Regions from separate parts of the Rhodococcus sp. FW305-130 genome, predicted to be linked through region 2. Evidence: riboswitches for the same ligand, from Rfam matches in the RefSeq annotation. Region 2 holds a riboswitch; the other holds the start of a gene.
What was found. Region 2 has a riboswitch for cyclic di-AMP ahead of AC3WQS_RS17800 (C40 family peptidase). Riboswitches for the same ligand answer to the same signal wherever they lie in the genome.

Region 1 (7,763 bases), on a different contig from region 2:
CGCGTCACTCCAGCACGACCTGCCCGAGGAATCGATCGCGTCCGGATTCGGCAGATCCGAGACGGTTCTGCAGTTGAGCTGGGTACTCGGCGGCGCATTGGGGGTTCTGCTTCCGACCGAATACTGGATCGGGTTCACTGTTGTATCGGTGTTCCTGACGATCGGGCTTCTGCAGACCTTCCTGAGCTACCGAGGAAGCAGCCTCCTGCCCGGCCTCGGCGGGAAGCGACCCGATCTGGCCGAACAAGAAGTGACCGAAGTGATTTACACCGGTAAATCCAACCGAGGACAAGGAAGTACTCCGCAGTGATGATGCGCTCGAGAACAAAGAAGATCGTGGCAGCGATCAGTGTCCTGATGGTGGTGGCACTAGTTGCTTACGTCTCCGTTCTTTTCGTGATCATCAAGAACATCAACGACGACCCCGAAAAGCTGCCGGTCATCACTGCATACGCACACGGCAAGACGATCGAGACGAACCCTGCCGGGTTCTGCACCATCGATCTGTCCCAGTGCGCCCAGGTGGGCGACATCTATGCCCTCGACGTTCCCGCGGGCTACCCGCTGCAGCTGTCGTTGTCGACGGACGTCTCCGATGCGCAGTGGGCCCTGCTGGCGGTCTACGAGGATGCCGACGGCAACCAGACCGGCGAACCCCGAGTCTTCGAGCCCGGCGAGGCCCTGGCAGTGACGGTCGAATCTTCGAGCGATCCCGTCAAGCAACTCGTCGGCGTCGAAATCCACCTCGCCGTCGGTGAGGGAAGCGAACAGGGACTACTGATCTGGTCGATCAAGACCGCCTGATCCCCGGAAGAACGAAAATGCCCTGCACACCGATTGGTGTGCAGGGCATTTTGTTTCGAAGCCGTGTACGGCAGCTCGAATCGAGCGATCAGGTATCGAGCTCGCGAGCGACGGCTCGGACGACCTCGGAGATCCGCTGAGCGGTCTTGCGGTCCGGGTACTTGCCGTTGCGCAGATCCGGCTGGACCTTCGCCTCGAGCAACGTGATCATGTCCTCGACCATGCCGTGCAGCTGGTCAGGGGTGTGCTTACGCTCGACGGGCTCACGACGCGTCGCCGTAGCGCCCCGCAACGACGGCGCCGGCTCCAGCACCTTCAGGCTCAGCGCCTGCGGACCGCGGCGGCCCGCAGCCATGCCGAACTCGACGCGCTGGCCGGCCTTCAAGCCTTCGACGCCCTCGGGGAGAGCGGAAGCACGGACGTAGACGTCCTCGCCCTCTTCCTGCGACAGAAAGCCGAAACCCTTTTCGACGTCGTACCACTTCACCTTGCCGGTCGGCACCGCGTTCACCTGCTCATCACTCGACTGGGGCATCTGCCCCAATGTGCTCGGGAGGCTCTCGGAAGAGCCTCATGGCCTTGCTCGCATCGCTTCCGGTGGAAGAATGCAAAAGAACGCGCCCCACACTTGCTTCAGCGGGGCGCGCAGTCTGTTAACAGTCTACCTGTGACGAACCCGGGTCGGCACCCAGGTTTACAGGCACTATCCTCGTAGGTGTGGACCCTCAACCGAACCCGCGCACTTCCGGCACCGGAAACGGTCTGTTCCGTACGGCGATGGCACTGTTCATCGTCGGATTCCTGGCGATCGTGGCCATCTTCGCAGTCCACATCTTCAGCGACACCCCGCCCGGCCTGGCGTTGTACCTGGTGGCACTCGCGTGCCCGATCGGCTTCCTTCTGGCCATCGTCTACACACTCAGATCCGGCCGACGCGTGCGCTGATCACCCCCGCCTTCAACCGAAAGGTCACTGACCATGAGAATCCTCCTGAACGTGATCTGGCTGGTGTTCGGCGGCTTCTGGCTGGCGTTGGGCTACTTCGCCGCAGGCATCATCTGCTGCATCCTCATCATCACGATTCCCTTCGGAATCGCGGCATTCCGCATCGGCATCTACGCACTGTGGCCGTTCGGTAAGACCGTCGTCGACAAGCCGACCGCTGGCGTCGGTTCGATGATCGGCAATGTCATCTGGGTGATCATCGCCGGTATCTGGTTGGCGATCGGACACATCGTCACCGCCGTCGCGATGGCGATCACGATCATCGGAATTCCGCTCGCGGTCGCGAACCTGAAGATGATTCCGATCTCGCTGATGCCGCTCGGCAAGGAGATCGTCGACGTGGACCGCGTCAATTATGCATAGCCGTGGACCGCGTCAATTACGCATAGCCGTGGACCGCGTCAATTACGCGTAAGCGGGCCCGGAGACAGAAGAACCCGACCACTGCAGGTGCTGTGGTCGGGTTCTCTCGTATCAGGTCGGATCAGCGGCCGAGGCTACCGAGTCCGGGGAGGTTACCGAGCGAACCGGTACCCGTTCCCGGGTTGCCCGGATCAACGGGGCCGACCGGACCCTCGGAGACCACGATGGTCACACTCGAAGCGCGCGAAAGCACGCTCTTCGCAGTGATCTCGACGGTGACGCTGCCGACGGCCGTGGGGGTTCCCGAGATGGTGCCGTCCTGTGCGAGGGTCAGTCCGCCGGGCAGAGCACCGTTGGTGAGCGCAAAGGTTGCCCGGGTATCAGCGGCAGTGAGCTTCTGCGAATACGCCTTACCGACCTGAGCGGCAGGCAGTTCAACGGTCGCGGGTAGCGGGTACGCAGCAACGACGGTCACCTTGCCCCCGTTGGTCGTCGACGCGATGGCGCCGGTCGAGGTGTCGAGCGCGAGGTTTTTGACCTTCTCCAGTGCCGGAACCTTGGTATCGGTCAGAGCGGTGGTGGCGCGGGTCGTCAGATCGACCGACCACAGGTGTCCGTTCATGACGTCCGCGACATATGCAATGCCTGCAGCAGCGTCGACGACCACGCCGTTGGGAATCGCGGTCGGAGACAGCGTGGTCTTCGACAGAACCGCGCCGGCCGGGGTGATCGCCCACAGGTTGGTTGCCCGGGTGTCGGTCATGTAGATGTTGCCGGTGTTCGTGTCGACATCGACGTCGACCGGGTAGAGGTTGTCGGCACGCACGATCGACTTGAGTGCTCCGCCCTTGCGTACGTCCGCCTGCCACAGCGTGCGGCCGTAATTCTCGTCGAAGAAGTTGGTGTCCGCGATGTAGAGAAAGCCGCGGACACTGTCGAAGGCGAGCTTGGTCGGCGTTGCCGACTTGTCGACCAGAATGCTCGACACGGCGTCGGCGGCGTTGGGGTCGACGACTCGGATGTTGCCGGACTTGTAGTCCGAGAAGTACGCGCGGTGTGTTGTGGGGTCGACGACGACATCGTTGATCTGCGGCCGCGAGCCGTCGGGGTTCTTCTCGCTCAGCGTGACCGTCTTTTCGACCTTGCCGGTCTTCGTGTCGACAATCGAGATCGCGCCGCCGTAGGAGGAGGACACGTATGCGCGTCCGAGGTCCGAGTCCACGGCAAGTGCCGACGGGTAACCGACGACACCGTCGATGGTGCCGACGGACTTGCCGGTGTTCGTGTCGACGACGGACAACGAGCTGGTCGGTCCGCCGTACTGCGTGATGTATCCGCGGTGGGTTGCCGAGTCGACGACGATGTCGCCGGGCTGGGTTGCGGAATAGCTTCCGACAACACCGTGTGTCGGATCCTCGGGTGAGGCGTGTGCAGCGGGAGCAGTGACGGCCAGGCCGACAGCAGCAGCGGCGACGGCGAGTGACGCGGTGACCGCACGCCGACGGTATTGCAGTTTCATGAGGGGTGCCCTACTTCTTTGGAAGACTCTGCGAACCCTGCCCATTCGGGGCAAGTCAGGCAAACCTAACCTAAGTTTCAATCTCGATGTTGAGACACAGGACACATCTTCGACCTGGATCGGCGCACCTCTCACTCGGCCGGAATTCCATTTCCACATAACGTGTGACCTTGCTCACATTACGGGTGGATAACGGAACGGACACAACCGGACATTCACTCAGGCACCCCCACCTACCTGGGAAGAGTCTCCTGCGCTTTGTGTGACGCGTTGTACGTCCTTCGCCACGCCGCGTTATCAAATGGTGACACGAGAGACTCGAGCCGTTACCGTCGTTTTCGGCCGGGAAACTCGGCCACCTCCGGCCCGCCGCGCCAAGCCTTGTCCCGCGGGTACCGGACTTCCGACAGAGCATTCCAGGGACGAGGACGGGGGACCCAAAGTCCTCTGTGAGAACAGAAAAGTTCTCCAGTGGACACCGGTTCGATCGCAAGACCGAATCTTGGGGTGAAGCCAGACCCTTTCCAGCCAGGAAAGGCGAGGCCGGGCGACCTCTCAGCCCGAACCCGACAGCTGACCTCGCAGGCGCGTGTGGAGAGGATTTCGACCATCATGAGCGGACGCCATCGCAAGCCCACCACCACCGGTCGCACTGTCGCCAAGGTCGCCGTCACCGGCGCCATCATGGGCGTAGCAGGAATTGCAGCCACCGGAACCGCAAGCGCTGCCCCCGACTCCGACTGGGATCGTCTCGCCCAGTGTGAGGCCGGCGGAAACTGGGCCATCAACACCGGCAACGGTTACCAGGGCGGACTGCAGTTCTCCCCCAGCACGTGGAACGCACACGGCGGCGGACAGTACGCAGCCACCGCAAACCAGGCCACCCGCGAGCAGCAGATCGTTGTTGCCGAGCGTGTTCTCGCAAACCAGGGTTGGGGCGCATGGCCGTCCTGCTCCTCCAGCCTCGGACTGAGCAGCGGCGCCACCGAGCGTTCCGCTCCGGCCACCACGGCTCCTCAGGCAGCTCCGGCTCCGGCACAGCAGGTCGCTCAGACCGTTGCACACCCGGTCGCTGACGCCATCGATCAGGCAATCGCGTTCGCCAAGGCCAACGGCATCCCGGTCGACCCGCAGATCCTCGCAGTCGCCGACACCGCGAAGACGTTCCTCAAGTAACACCGGTAAGACTGTCCGCTCGGACGCTCGAACATCAAGAAGGCCCGCACCGAATCGGTGCGGGCCTTCTTCGTGTCGAGTTGTTATCGGTTGATGACGGTGTGCGGGTGTACGTAAGGAAGTGACTCCACCGGAACCGGAAAGGTGGTGTCCTCGCCGAAGGGTGAAAGTCCACCTGCGCGGGTCGATGACAATTCGGTCACTGCGTGATCTCCGTCTGCAGTTTCCGGCCATCCTGGATCTACATAGTGTTGCTTCGAATTGTTGGCCACGAAGTCATTTTGACAGGACGCCGTTACGCCGTACAGACCAGGTCTCTAATCTGATACCTGATGACCGAAACACGTGGCACCCCGGCGGGCAGTTCCGCAGCCGAAAGTCTGACCGATTGGCTCTCGGCGCGCAGTGACGCCGAGTTGACGGAGTTGCTGCGTCTGCGCCCCGATCTGGCCGTACCGCCGCCGAGCACGATGGTGGTTCTCAGTGGTCGGGCGCAGCAACGCGCGTCGGTCAGCCGAGCGGCGGACGAACTCGACACCCTCGATTTCGGTCTTCTCGAATTGTTGGCACTGGCTGGCGCCGAGGAAACTCCGATGACGCGGGCGGAGCTCAACAGTGCAATCGCCGAACGCGCCCTGACCGGCAAGGGCAAGGTCACCAAGAAGGCCGTCGACAAGTCACTGTCGAAGATGCGTGCGTCCGCCCTCGTCTGGGGTGTCGATTCCATCAGCGTCGTCCCGGCAGTCATCGGGATGATTCCGTGGCGTGTGGGGCGAGCCCTCGAACCTGCCGAGGCGATGACCGAGACCGAGATCTCGGCAGCCCTCGACGCTCTGGACACCCGCGAGCGGGATCTCCTCGAGACTCTCGCCAACTCCAGCCCGATCGGTCGCACCCGCGACGCCGCCCCCGGAACGCCGCCTGAGCGCCCGGTTCAGCGACTGCTGGCGGCCGGCCTGCTGCGGTGGCTCGACGAGCAGACCGTCGAGCTTCCGGCGACGGTTCGTCAGGTCATCCGCGGCGAGCCGGTTTTCGATCCGACGACGCTGACCGCACCCGTCATCGGGGGCGACAAACTCAAACCCGCGGACGTGAACGCCTCAGCGGCCGGCGAGGCGCTCGAGTTGGTACGCCAATGCGAGAGCGTGATCGCTGTTCTGGGCGCAGCACCGGCCCCAGCACTGCGAGCCGGTGGACTCGGTGTTCGAGAACTACGACGCGTGGCCAAGACGGCCGATCTCGACGAAGCGCGAGTGAGCCTGCTCGTCGAATTGCTCTCGGCAGCCGGACTCATCGCCAGTGGAACGCCCGACCCGGCGCCGGTCTCGGACAACGCGGACGAATACTGGACGCCCACACTCGCCGTCGACGGCTGGCTCAACGCGTCCACAGCTCGTCGGTGGGAGGTGCTGGCGTCCGCCTGGGTCGACGTACCGCGAGTTCCGTGGATGATCGGGCTGAGGGATTCCACCGACAAGCCCATCGCGGCGCTGTCCGAGGAAGGCCGGGCCCCGGCGGCTCCGCGCGATCGCCAGGCCATTCTGGGACTACTCTCCGAACTCGACAGTGGCCAGACTGCATCGGCCGTCGAGGTAAGTCGACTACTGGCGTGGCGACGCCCGCGATGGAGCGGGCGCCTACGGACGTTCGCAATCGAGCGGACTCTGGACGAGGCCGCCGCGCTCGGACTGGTGGCCCGCGGCGCGTTGTCGTCACCTGGACGAGCTTTGCTGCACGGCGGGCACGCCGAAGCCGAAATGCAGTCCGCGCTACCCGAGCCCATCGACTACATCCTGGTCCAGGCAGATCTGACTCTGGTTGCGCCCGGCCCGCTCGTACCGGACCTGCTCGAGCAGGTGAGCCTGGTCGCGGACATCGAGTCGGCAGGATCGGCGTCCATGTACCGCATCAGCGAGGACAGCGTGCGTCGTGCGCTCGACGCCGGTCTGACGGCCACCGAACTGCATGCGATGTTCGCCTCGAAATCGAAGACGCCTGTTCCCCAATCACTTTCGTATCTGATCGACGATGTCGCCCGTCGACACGGGCGACTGCGTGCCGGAGTGGCGGCGTCGTTCATTCGATGTGAGGACGCATCACTGCTGGCGGAGGTCCTCGCTTCGGCGGTGGCGGAGCCCCTGGCATTGCGCGCCTTGGCTCCCACAGTCGCGATTTCGCAGGCCCCACTGCGCGAGGTCCTGGCCGAGCTGCGCGCAGCCGGATTCGCGCCGGCAGGTGAGGACTCCTCGGGCACGTTGGTCGATCTCCGCCCACGCGGGGCGCGTGTACCGAACCGTCGCAGCCGACCGGCGTCGCGAATGCCCGCGAGCCCGTCGGCGGATCAATTGGCGTCGTTGGTACGCACGATGCGAGCAGGTGACCGCGCGTCCGCCCCGGGCCGTGGTGGTGTCCGGACGGACGGTTCGAGGGAGAACAATGCCGCCACCATCGCGTTACTGGCCACAGCGGCCCGGGACAATTCGAGCGTCAACATCGGCTATGTCGACGCTCAGGGGGTAGCGACTCATCGCATCGTCGACCCCGTCAGCGTGGGCGGCGGACAGCTGGACGCCTTCGACCCGGCAAGTGGTGCCGTACGCCGTTTCACGTTGCACCGCATTACTTCCGTCAGCCCCGTCGACTCCGGAAAAAAGTAGCAGAAAAGAAGCAACTGGCTTTTTTCTGTAAATGAAGTATGGTCGAGGTCAGTTTGTGATTGCCACTTCGAAAAATGAGGAGCGACAATGGCTGACAAGGCGCCGGGAAAGAACATGAAGAAACCCGCTCAGTCGATCAAGGAACGCCGCGCGGAAAAGCGGGCGAAAAATACGGAGTCTTCCGAGTTCATTCGTAAGCGGAAGCGGAGCTGACAGCACAGTCCAGAGGAAGACGAGCT
Region 2 (7,763 bases):
AGTTCGGCGACCCGCTCGGGCGGGGCGGCGATGAAAGTCTGGTCTGCGACCTGAATGCTGCTCACCGAAGTAGCTTCACATATCGCGTCGGCGAAGCGTCGGGGGGTGTCGCACCACTACATACCGGACAGACTGTAAGCCTGGCCACAACTGCGTCGGACATGCGACTACAGTAGGAGACGAAAACCCTACTCGTCAGTATTTCGCAGTGTCGGAGGTATTTCGTGCCTGAGTTCAGCGCACCCCAGACGTTCACCATTCCCGAGGATGCCTCCGCGGTCGACTCGGTCTTCGCCTTCGCGAAGACGAAGCCGGCGGCGGTTGTCTACAAGCGCAAAGTCGGAAATGCATGGGTCGATGTCACTGCAGGCGATTTCGCCGCCCAGGTGACTGCAGTCGCCAAGGGCCTCATCGCGATCGGCGTCAAGCAGGGCGACCGCGTCGGCCTCATGTCGGCGACGCGTTTCGAATGGCCGCTCGTCGACTACGCCATCTGGGCAGCCGGTGGCGTGACGGTTCCGATCTACGAAACCTCCGCAGCCGAGCAGGTTCGTTGGATTCTCGAGGACTCAGAAGCAATCGACCTCATCGTCGAGAACGACACGCACGCCGCGACCGTGAAGGACGTCGCTGCAGCCGCACCCGCGCTGCGCACGGTCTACCAGATCGATGCCGCGGCGGGCGGTAAGGGTGTCGTCGAGGAATTGACCGCACTGGGCGCCGACATCTCCGACGAGGACGTCCACGCCCGCGTCGCTGCACTGAAGGCCTCCGATCCCGCGACCCTGATCTACACCTCGGGCACCACTGGCCGACCCAAGGGCTGCCAGCTGACGCACTCCAACCTCATTGCGGAGTCGAAGGGCATCCTCGACTCCAACCTCGGGACGCTGCTCAAGACTCCCGGCGTTCGCACCCTGATGTTCTTGCCGCTCGCGCACGTTCTCGCTCGCGCAGTCAGCATCGCGTCGTTCGATGCCGGTGCAGCGCTTGGACACACGAGCGACATCCCGAACCTCGTTCCGACGTTCGGCGAGTTCAAGCCCGACTTCATCCTCTCGGTGCCGCGCGTATTCGAGAAGGTCTACAACAGCGCACGCGCCAAGGCGCACGGTGACGGCAAGGGCAAGATCTTCGACGCGGCCGCAGACACCGCGGTCGCGTGGAGCGAGGCTCAGGACAAGGGCGGCGCGGGCATCGTTCTCAAGGCCAAGCACGCCCTCTTCGACAAGCTCGTGTACTCGAAGCTGCGCGCTGCACTCGGTGGACAGTGCCAGCTGGCCATTTCCGGTGGTGCACCCCTGGGCGCTCGACTCGGCCACTTCTTCCGCGGTATCGGCGTCACGATCTACGAGGGCTACGGACTGACCGAGACCACCGCAGCGTTCGCCGTCAACACCATCGGCGCACAGAAGGTCGGCTCTGTCGGAAAGCCGTTGGCCGGCAACTCCGTTCGCATTGCCGAAGACGGCGAAATCCTCCTCTCGGGACCGGTGGTCTTCACCGGCTACTGGCGCAACGAGAAGGCGACCGCCGAGTCGATCGAGAACGGCTGGTTCCACACCGGAGACCTGGGCACCGTCGACAAGGACGGCTACATCACGATCACCGGTCGCAAGAAGGAAATCATCGTCACGGCAGGCGGCAAGAACGTCTCCCCCGCTCAGCTCGAAGATTCCCTTCGCGCACACCCCCTGATCAGCCAGGCCATCGTGGTCGGCGACCAGAAGCCTTTCATCGGCGCTCTCATCACCATCGACGCCGAGGCACTTCCCGCCTGGAACGAGCGCAACAACAAGGCCGCGGGAACCACAGCTGCCGACCTGGTTTCGGACGGCGAACTGGTCGGTGAAATCCAGGACGCCATCGACGAGGCCAACAAGCTCGTCTCACACGCCGAGGCGATCAAGAAGTTCCGCATTCTTCCGGTCGACTTCTCCGAGGACACAGGCGAACTCACGCCCACGATGAAGCTCAAGCGCAACGTCGTGCACGAGAGCTTTGCCGCCGACATCGAAAAGATCTACGCCAAGTAGGTTTTCGGCAAGCAGCTTCTCGCAGCCGCAACGAACGGCCCGCACCGAATTCGGTGCGGGCCGTTTGCGTTCGAGTCCCGGTGGCTCAGCCGAGCAGATTACGCAGCTTCGAAGCGAGCGTGTCCCACTTCCAGTCTTCGGCAACCCACGCCCGGCCGGCGGCTCCCATCGCGGCCGCTCGATCACGATCGGACAGCACCTCGATCACGGATTCGGCGACGTCGCGAACAGAGGTGCCGTCGACCACGAGCCCGGTCTTGTTCTGCTGCACGGTTTCCGGAGCGCCACCACTGCGGCCGGCGATGACCGGAACGCCGGTCGCCGAGGCCTCGAGGTAGACGATTCCCAGTCCTTCGACATCCAATCCCGCGCCTCGCGTGCGACACGGCATGGCAAACACGTCGGCAATCGTGTGGTGAGCCGCCAACTCTGCGGCGGGCACCGTGCCGGTGAAGACGACGTGATCGTCCATCCCGGTCTTACGTGTCAATTGACGGAGGTGGTCCTCGTACGGTCCACCGCCGACTATCACCAGTACCGCCCCGTCGACGCTCTTGCGAATGGTCGGCAGCGCCTTGATGAGCATGTCCTGCCCCTTGCGTGGCACGAGCCGCGACAGGCACAGGATCGTGGGCCGCTCCCCCAGCCCGTATCGCTTGCGCAGTTCTGCGCGGGCGACCGAGTCCGGGTGGAACACCGACGTGTCCACTCCGGACGGAAGGTGCTCGAGCGCCGCTTGCGGGCCGAAAGCCGCCGAGAACCGTCCACGGGTGTATTTGCTGACAAACGTCACCGCATCCGTGTGATCGCCGATAACACGCAACGACTGCCGCGCACCGGGAATCATCGACCACCCGACCTCGTGGCCGTGAGTACTCGCGATCACTCGGCTCGCTCCGGCGCGTCGAACAACCGGCGCCAACAACGCCAAGGGCGCTGCCGCACCGAACCACACCGACTCACAGTCGTGCTTCTTGACCAGCTTCGCGGCCCGACGAGCGACAAAGGGCGACGGCAGCATCAGTGTCGTCGGGTGCCGAACGACCTCGAAAGGCTGTGCCGCATCGAACTTCTTGTGCGAGTCGCCCCGCCACCGCGGTGCGTACACCACCAACTTGTCCGCCGGCAGGTGCCCGGCAAACGTGTGGAGATAAGACTGGATACCTCCGGGGCGAGGAGGAAAATCGTTGGTCACCAAGAGGGTCCGGCGCATCCGTCCACCGTAGGGCACGCTGTGCTTGGAGTCGTGACAAGGGCACGCAGTGCTTCGAGACTTGCGAAGCTCACCTCGCCGCTGCAACTGACCCAGCCGCGAACTGCTCAGCCCAGATGGCTGTTGGTCCAGTCGACCCAGCCGACTCGCAGTTCCTCGGTTCCGACGCCGAGGACCGCTCGGATCCGCGAGTCGAGGTCTTCGGCCGTCATCTTTCCGGAGGCGAGGGCGCGAAAGAGGTCGGTCAGCTTCGCCTCGCCGAATCGATCAGCGATATACGCGTTGATAGACCACGCCGATTCGTACGCCAGTGAACTCACGACCGGGACACCGCCGAACTGTGTGTCGTCCGGAAACTCTGTCGGAGTATCGCCGGAGCGGACCGCTGCTGCCAGAGTCGGCGCGATCTCACCCCAGGCCCGCGAGGATCCACGATTTCCCGCGTATTCGGCGAACCCTTCCAACACCCACATCGGCGACCCGTCACGGGTTTTCGATCGGGCGGCTATGTGCATGAGCTCGTGGCGCAACACCGTTCGCCTGGTGATGTCGGTCAGCCTCGAAGCCGCGGCAGGTGAGAAGACCACCCGCTGGCCGCTCACGTCGGAAGACCCGTCCGCCGTTGCATCCGCGACCGACACTGCGGCAATCGAAGCGCCGTCGTGATGGGAGCCGACCAGTGCGGTGAACTCCTCCGCGGACCCCGCCACCATGAGCACCGCGCGCTCGGACCACCACGGCCCCCACAACTGCGTCGTGTTCTCGATGGCTGAGTCCACATCGGCCGCCAAAGCGTCGACGAACGCCTGCTGACCCGGGTGACCGATCACGAGTGCATTGCCCGCGGTATTTTCGGCGACGGCCAGCGGGCCGAAGTCCCAAGGGCCGTTCCAGGATTCGCCCGCCGTTCGGGCTCCGTCCAGTCCGACGATCGACCCGTCCGCAAGAACCGACCACTGATCGCCGCGTTTCGCGAGCGTCATGGACACTGCCTTGCGAGTGGGCAATGCGTCAACGCCGTCGAGGGCGTATCGCAACAGAACCTGTGCATTCCAGACCTCGACGTCTCCGTCCGGTGCACCGGTTCGCGGCGCCGGTGTCAGGCCGCCGCTGGGAATCTCGTATCCCCAGTCGGCAAAGTCGAGCGCTCCCGCAGCGGTGGCTCGTCGAACTTCCGCTTCGAGCACACCGGGTGCCGCGGCACTGTCGACGAACTTCGCCAGCCCCGACGGATCGTCGGACATCTGCGCCGCAGCCCATGCATCGAGAAATGCTTGTACCTGCGCGGTGCGGTCGGCGTCCTGCTCACTGGCCGCATTTTCGTCGGAATCGGACCTGTTCGTCAGGAAGATCGTCAACCCTAGAACGAGCACCACGGCAACGCCGAGCGCCACGAGGGCTGGATACTCCCAACGGCGTGGTCGATCTGCGCCGACGTCGGGCGTCGTCATCGGTTCAGTCGGCACGGTGCCGAGTGTAGGAGAACTCGACTCGACGCTTCACGGCGGCTGGCCACACGCCGCTCGGGCGCAGCAAGCCGTCAGTAACGACGCGCAGTGGAGAACTCCATGCCTGCCATCGACTGAACCTTCACCGGTACGCCGAACGTCGACGCATGCAGAATGTTTCCGTCGCCGGCGTAGATACCGACATGCGAGTTGTCGCTGTAGAAAGTCACGACGTCACCGGGCTGTAGTTGGTCCCTCGACACCGGTACACCGCCCTGCGCCTGCGCTTGGCTCGAACGCGGCAGAGTCTTCCCAATTTGCTTGTAGGCCCATACGACCAGACCTGAGCAGTCGAACTCGTTCGGGCCGGTCGCGCCCCAGACATACGGGTCACCGATCCGCGTGAGGCCTGCCTGCAGAGCAGCAGCACCCGAACCAGGCGTCAAGTTAGCTAGAATTTTGCTGAGATCGACGTCCGGCGGGAATGGCGTACCGCTCAGTTGGTTACGCTCGTCGTCGGTGAGGCTCTGGAAAGCTTTGGTCACGTCGGCGATCTGCGTCTGCAGTTCACTCTGCTTGCGCTGCAAATCGTCACTGAGTGCGCGGGCTTGATCGGCGGCGGTCCGCGCTTCTTCGGCCGAACGCTTCGATGCTTCCGAGGCGGCACGCGCTTCGGCAGTGGCTTGGTTGAACTGTGAGACCTGCACTGCCGCGTCGTTGGAAATCACGTCCAGCGCGGACATCTGATCGAGCAACTGCTGCGGCGAGTCGCTCACCATCAACGCAAAGAGGCGATTGGTCCGCGCACCCTGGTAATTCGCTGTGGCAATACGGTTTACCGCCGGAGCGAACTCGGCGACACGTGCCGAAGCCGCGTCGAGAAGACCCTGATCGGCTGCCGAACGCGCGTCCGCATCATTCGCGACCGCCAGCTTCGCGTCGAGGTCGATCTGTGCGTTGTGCAGCGCTTCGTTGGTCTGCTCGGATACCCGGGAGAGTTCACCGAGCTTGTCGAGCGCCTCGGTGGGGTTGGTGATGACGGGGTCGGCACCGGCCTGCATCGAAGGCCCTGCGACGAGTCCGAACGCCAGCACTCCCACTGCCAATGCGGCGCGTACTCGACTGTTGTTTTTCGATGAAACCACGGAATGCAACTCTCCGTCTCGGTGAAGCGACGTCGACCGGGACCGGTCGACGATCTGTTAGCTGGCTGTCAACTATCCACAGTACCTGTCTCGGCCGCGCAATGTCTCGATAAGGTTACGGAACGGCATACGTTTGTGTCTACTCGCCGGTAGGCGTGTCGGGGTGAAGTACCGGGCGAATTGTCGCGAAACGAAAATGTGGGCCTCGAATCAAAGATTCGAGGCCCACATTCGAAGATCCGGAGCTCCCCCGAGCTCCGCCGCCTTGCAGCGGCGGATCGTTCCGACCGTCTACCGGAGACAGCCGTCGAGCGTGTTCAGAAATCAGTAACGGCGAGCACCGTCGTACGGCATCGAGGACACCGGTGCGAGCTTCACGGGCTGACCAGCGGTCGACGCGTGGATGACATTGCCGTTGCCGGCGTAGATGCCCGAGTGCGATCCGCCGTAGAAGGAGATCACGTCGCCGACCTGAAGATCGGACTGTGAAACGGCAACGCCGGCTGCGGCCTGGTCGTAGCTCGTGCGAGGCAGGTTCAGACCAGCCTGCTTGTATGCCCACTGGACCAGACCGGAGCAGTCGAATGCGTCCGGGCCCGATGCGCCGTACACGTACGGGGAGCCCAGCTTGCTCTCTGCGGCGCGAACTGCCTGCTCACCAACACTGGAGATGGGAGCGGCCGGAGCGGCCGGTGCGATGTCGGTGATGCCCGGGATGACCGGCAACTGAGGAATAGAAACGCCCGGAACCTCGAAGGTGCCGACGCCGGGGATGGTGATGGGGTCTGCCGAGGCAGGTGCAGCGGTTGCGGCAAATGCTCCGACTGCGAGCGCGCCGGCTACTGCCAACTGCGCTGAACGCTTGAAACTCTGTGACGCCACTTAAGGGGTGCTCCATTTCTTCCATTCATCCGCCGACCGAGTTAGCTGACGGGTTCGGGCTGGGAAGATCAGCCCTACCCGCGTGGTCCGCAGCGATCATGCGTGCTGCACCCCAGGCGGGATTCACCCCAGTGGAAACTTGGGTTCCCGGTTCGGGTTCCTCGCGGAGATCCCGATTAGGCGGTTCCTGACGATGCCGGTCCTGTTTGGTCCGGCAAGACTTCGTTAGGTCTCAGGAAGGTTACGAAATGATCGCGACGATGTCGACCGCTTCGTGACAATCGCGCCCGATTCGCCGGAAATCATGCTGCCGCGCCCGCGATACGCCGGACGGGTCACGAAGAGATAACAACAGGTCTGTTCGGCGAGGCTCACCTGGCCCGCAAACCTGCGCTTCCTACCCACTGGCAAGGGTCACCAAACCCGACAATCCGATCTTCCATGCAGTTCAACGCCGATTACTTGAAACTAGAACCCGTTTCGATCAATCAGGCGGTTTCGGCGACTGATCGCCGTAGCAACACCCTCACGAATCGCCCTACCGGTAAGTAGGTAGGAGTCCGCATTCGCGAGTTCCCACCGCAAGTGTGATCCTCGTCTCTCGTACTTTTGTCGGGGGTCAATCCGTTGCTTTCCCAATGGAAGTCGGAGTGAGCCGGGTTCCGCGTATGCAATCTCGAATTCGTGTCGGGGGGTCCTTCTACTGTCTGCGGTGTGAGTCCCGCCTCGGCCCGAGAATTTCCGTCTCCGTCCCCGTTCTCCGACGGGGAGAAGTTCGACGTCGGGCGGCAACTGAGCTTCGACGAGCTGGACACACCGCTGAGCGAAACGACGTTCGTCGTCGTCGACCTCGAGACCACAGGTGGAAGCGCCGACCAGGACTCCATCACCGAGATCGGCGCCGTCAAGATCCGCGGTGGCGAAGTGCTCGGTGAAATGGCAACACTCGTCGATCCCGGCCGATCGATTCCGCCGTACATCGTCGAACTGACCGGAATCACCACCGCCATGCTGATCGGCGCACCTCCCATCGAACGTG

Region 1: another riboswitch for cyclic di-AMP. It lies ahead of AC3WQS_RS03685 (transglycosylase family protein); the one in region 2 lies ahead of AC3WQS_RS17800 (C40 family peptidase).

The regions. Positions count from the first base shown of each region.
Region 1 covers NZ_JBYTAP010000001.1:756,793-764,555, reverse strand. Annotated here, with positions in the region: gene AC3WQS_RS03715 (MFS transporter) at 1-310, shown strand, start outside; gene AC3WQS_RS03710 (DUF2771 domain-containing protein) at 337-804, shown strand; gene AC3WQS_RS03705 (cold-shock protein) at 893-1,306, opposite strand; gene AC3WQS_RS03700 (hypothetical protein) at 1,522-1,749, shown strand; gene AC3WQS_RS03695 (YccF domain-containing protein) at 1,783-2,172, shown strand; gene AC3WQS_RS03690 (YncE family protein) at 2,294-3,691, opposite strand; cyclic di-AMP (ydaO/yuaA leader) riboswitch at 4,086-4,295, shown strand; gene AC3WQS_RS03685 (transglycosylase family protein) at 4,304-4,867, shown strand; gene AC3WQS_RS03680 (hypothetical protein) at 4,951-5,139, opposite strand; gene AC3WQS_RS03675 (helicase-associated domain-containing protein) at 5,200-7,524, shown strand; gene AC3WQS_RS03670 (hypothetical protein) at 7,612-7,737, shown strand.
Region 2 covers NZ_JBYTAP010000005.1:337,294-345,056, reverse strand. Annotated here, with positions in the region: gene AC3WQS_RS17825 (SRPBCC family protein) at 1-65, opposite strand, end outside; gene AC3WQS_RS17820 (AMP-dependent synthetase/ligase) at 225-2,036, shown strand; gene AC3WQS_RS17815 (glycosyltransferase family 4 protein) at 2,122-3,249, opposite strand; gene AC3WQS_RS17810 (hypothetical protein) at 3,357-4,715, opposite strand; gene AC3WQS_RS17805 (C40 family peptidase) at 4,790-5,842, opposite strand; gene AC3WQS_RS17800 (C40 family peptidase) at 6,167-6,724, opposite strand; cyclic di-AMP (ydaO/yuaA leader) riboswitch at 6,739-6,917, opposite strand; gene AC3WQS_RS17795 (DEDD exonuclease domain-containing protein) at 7,439-7,763, shown strand, end outside.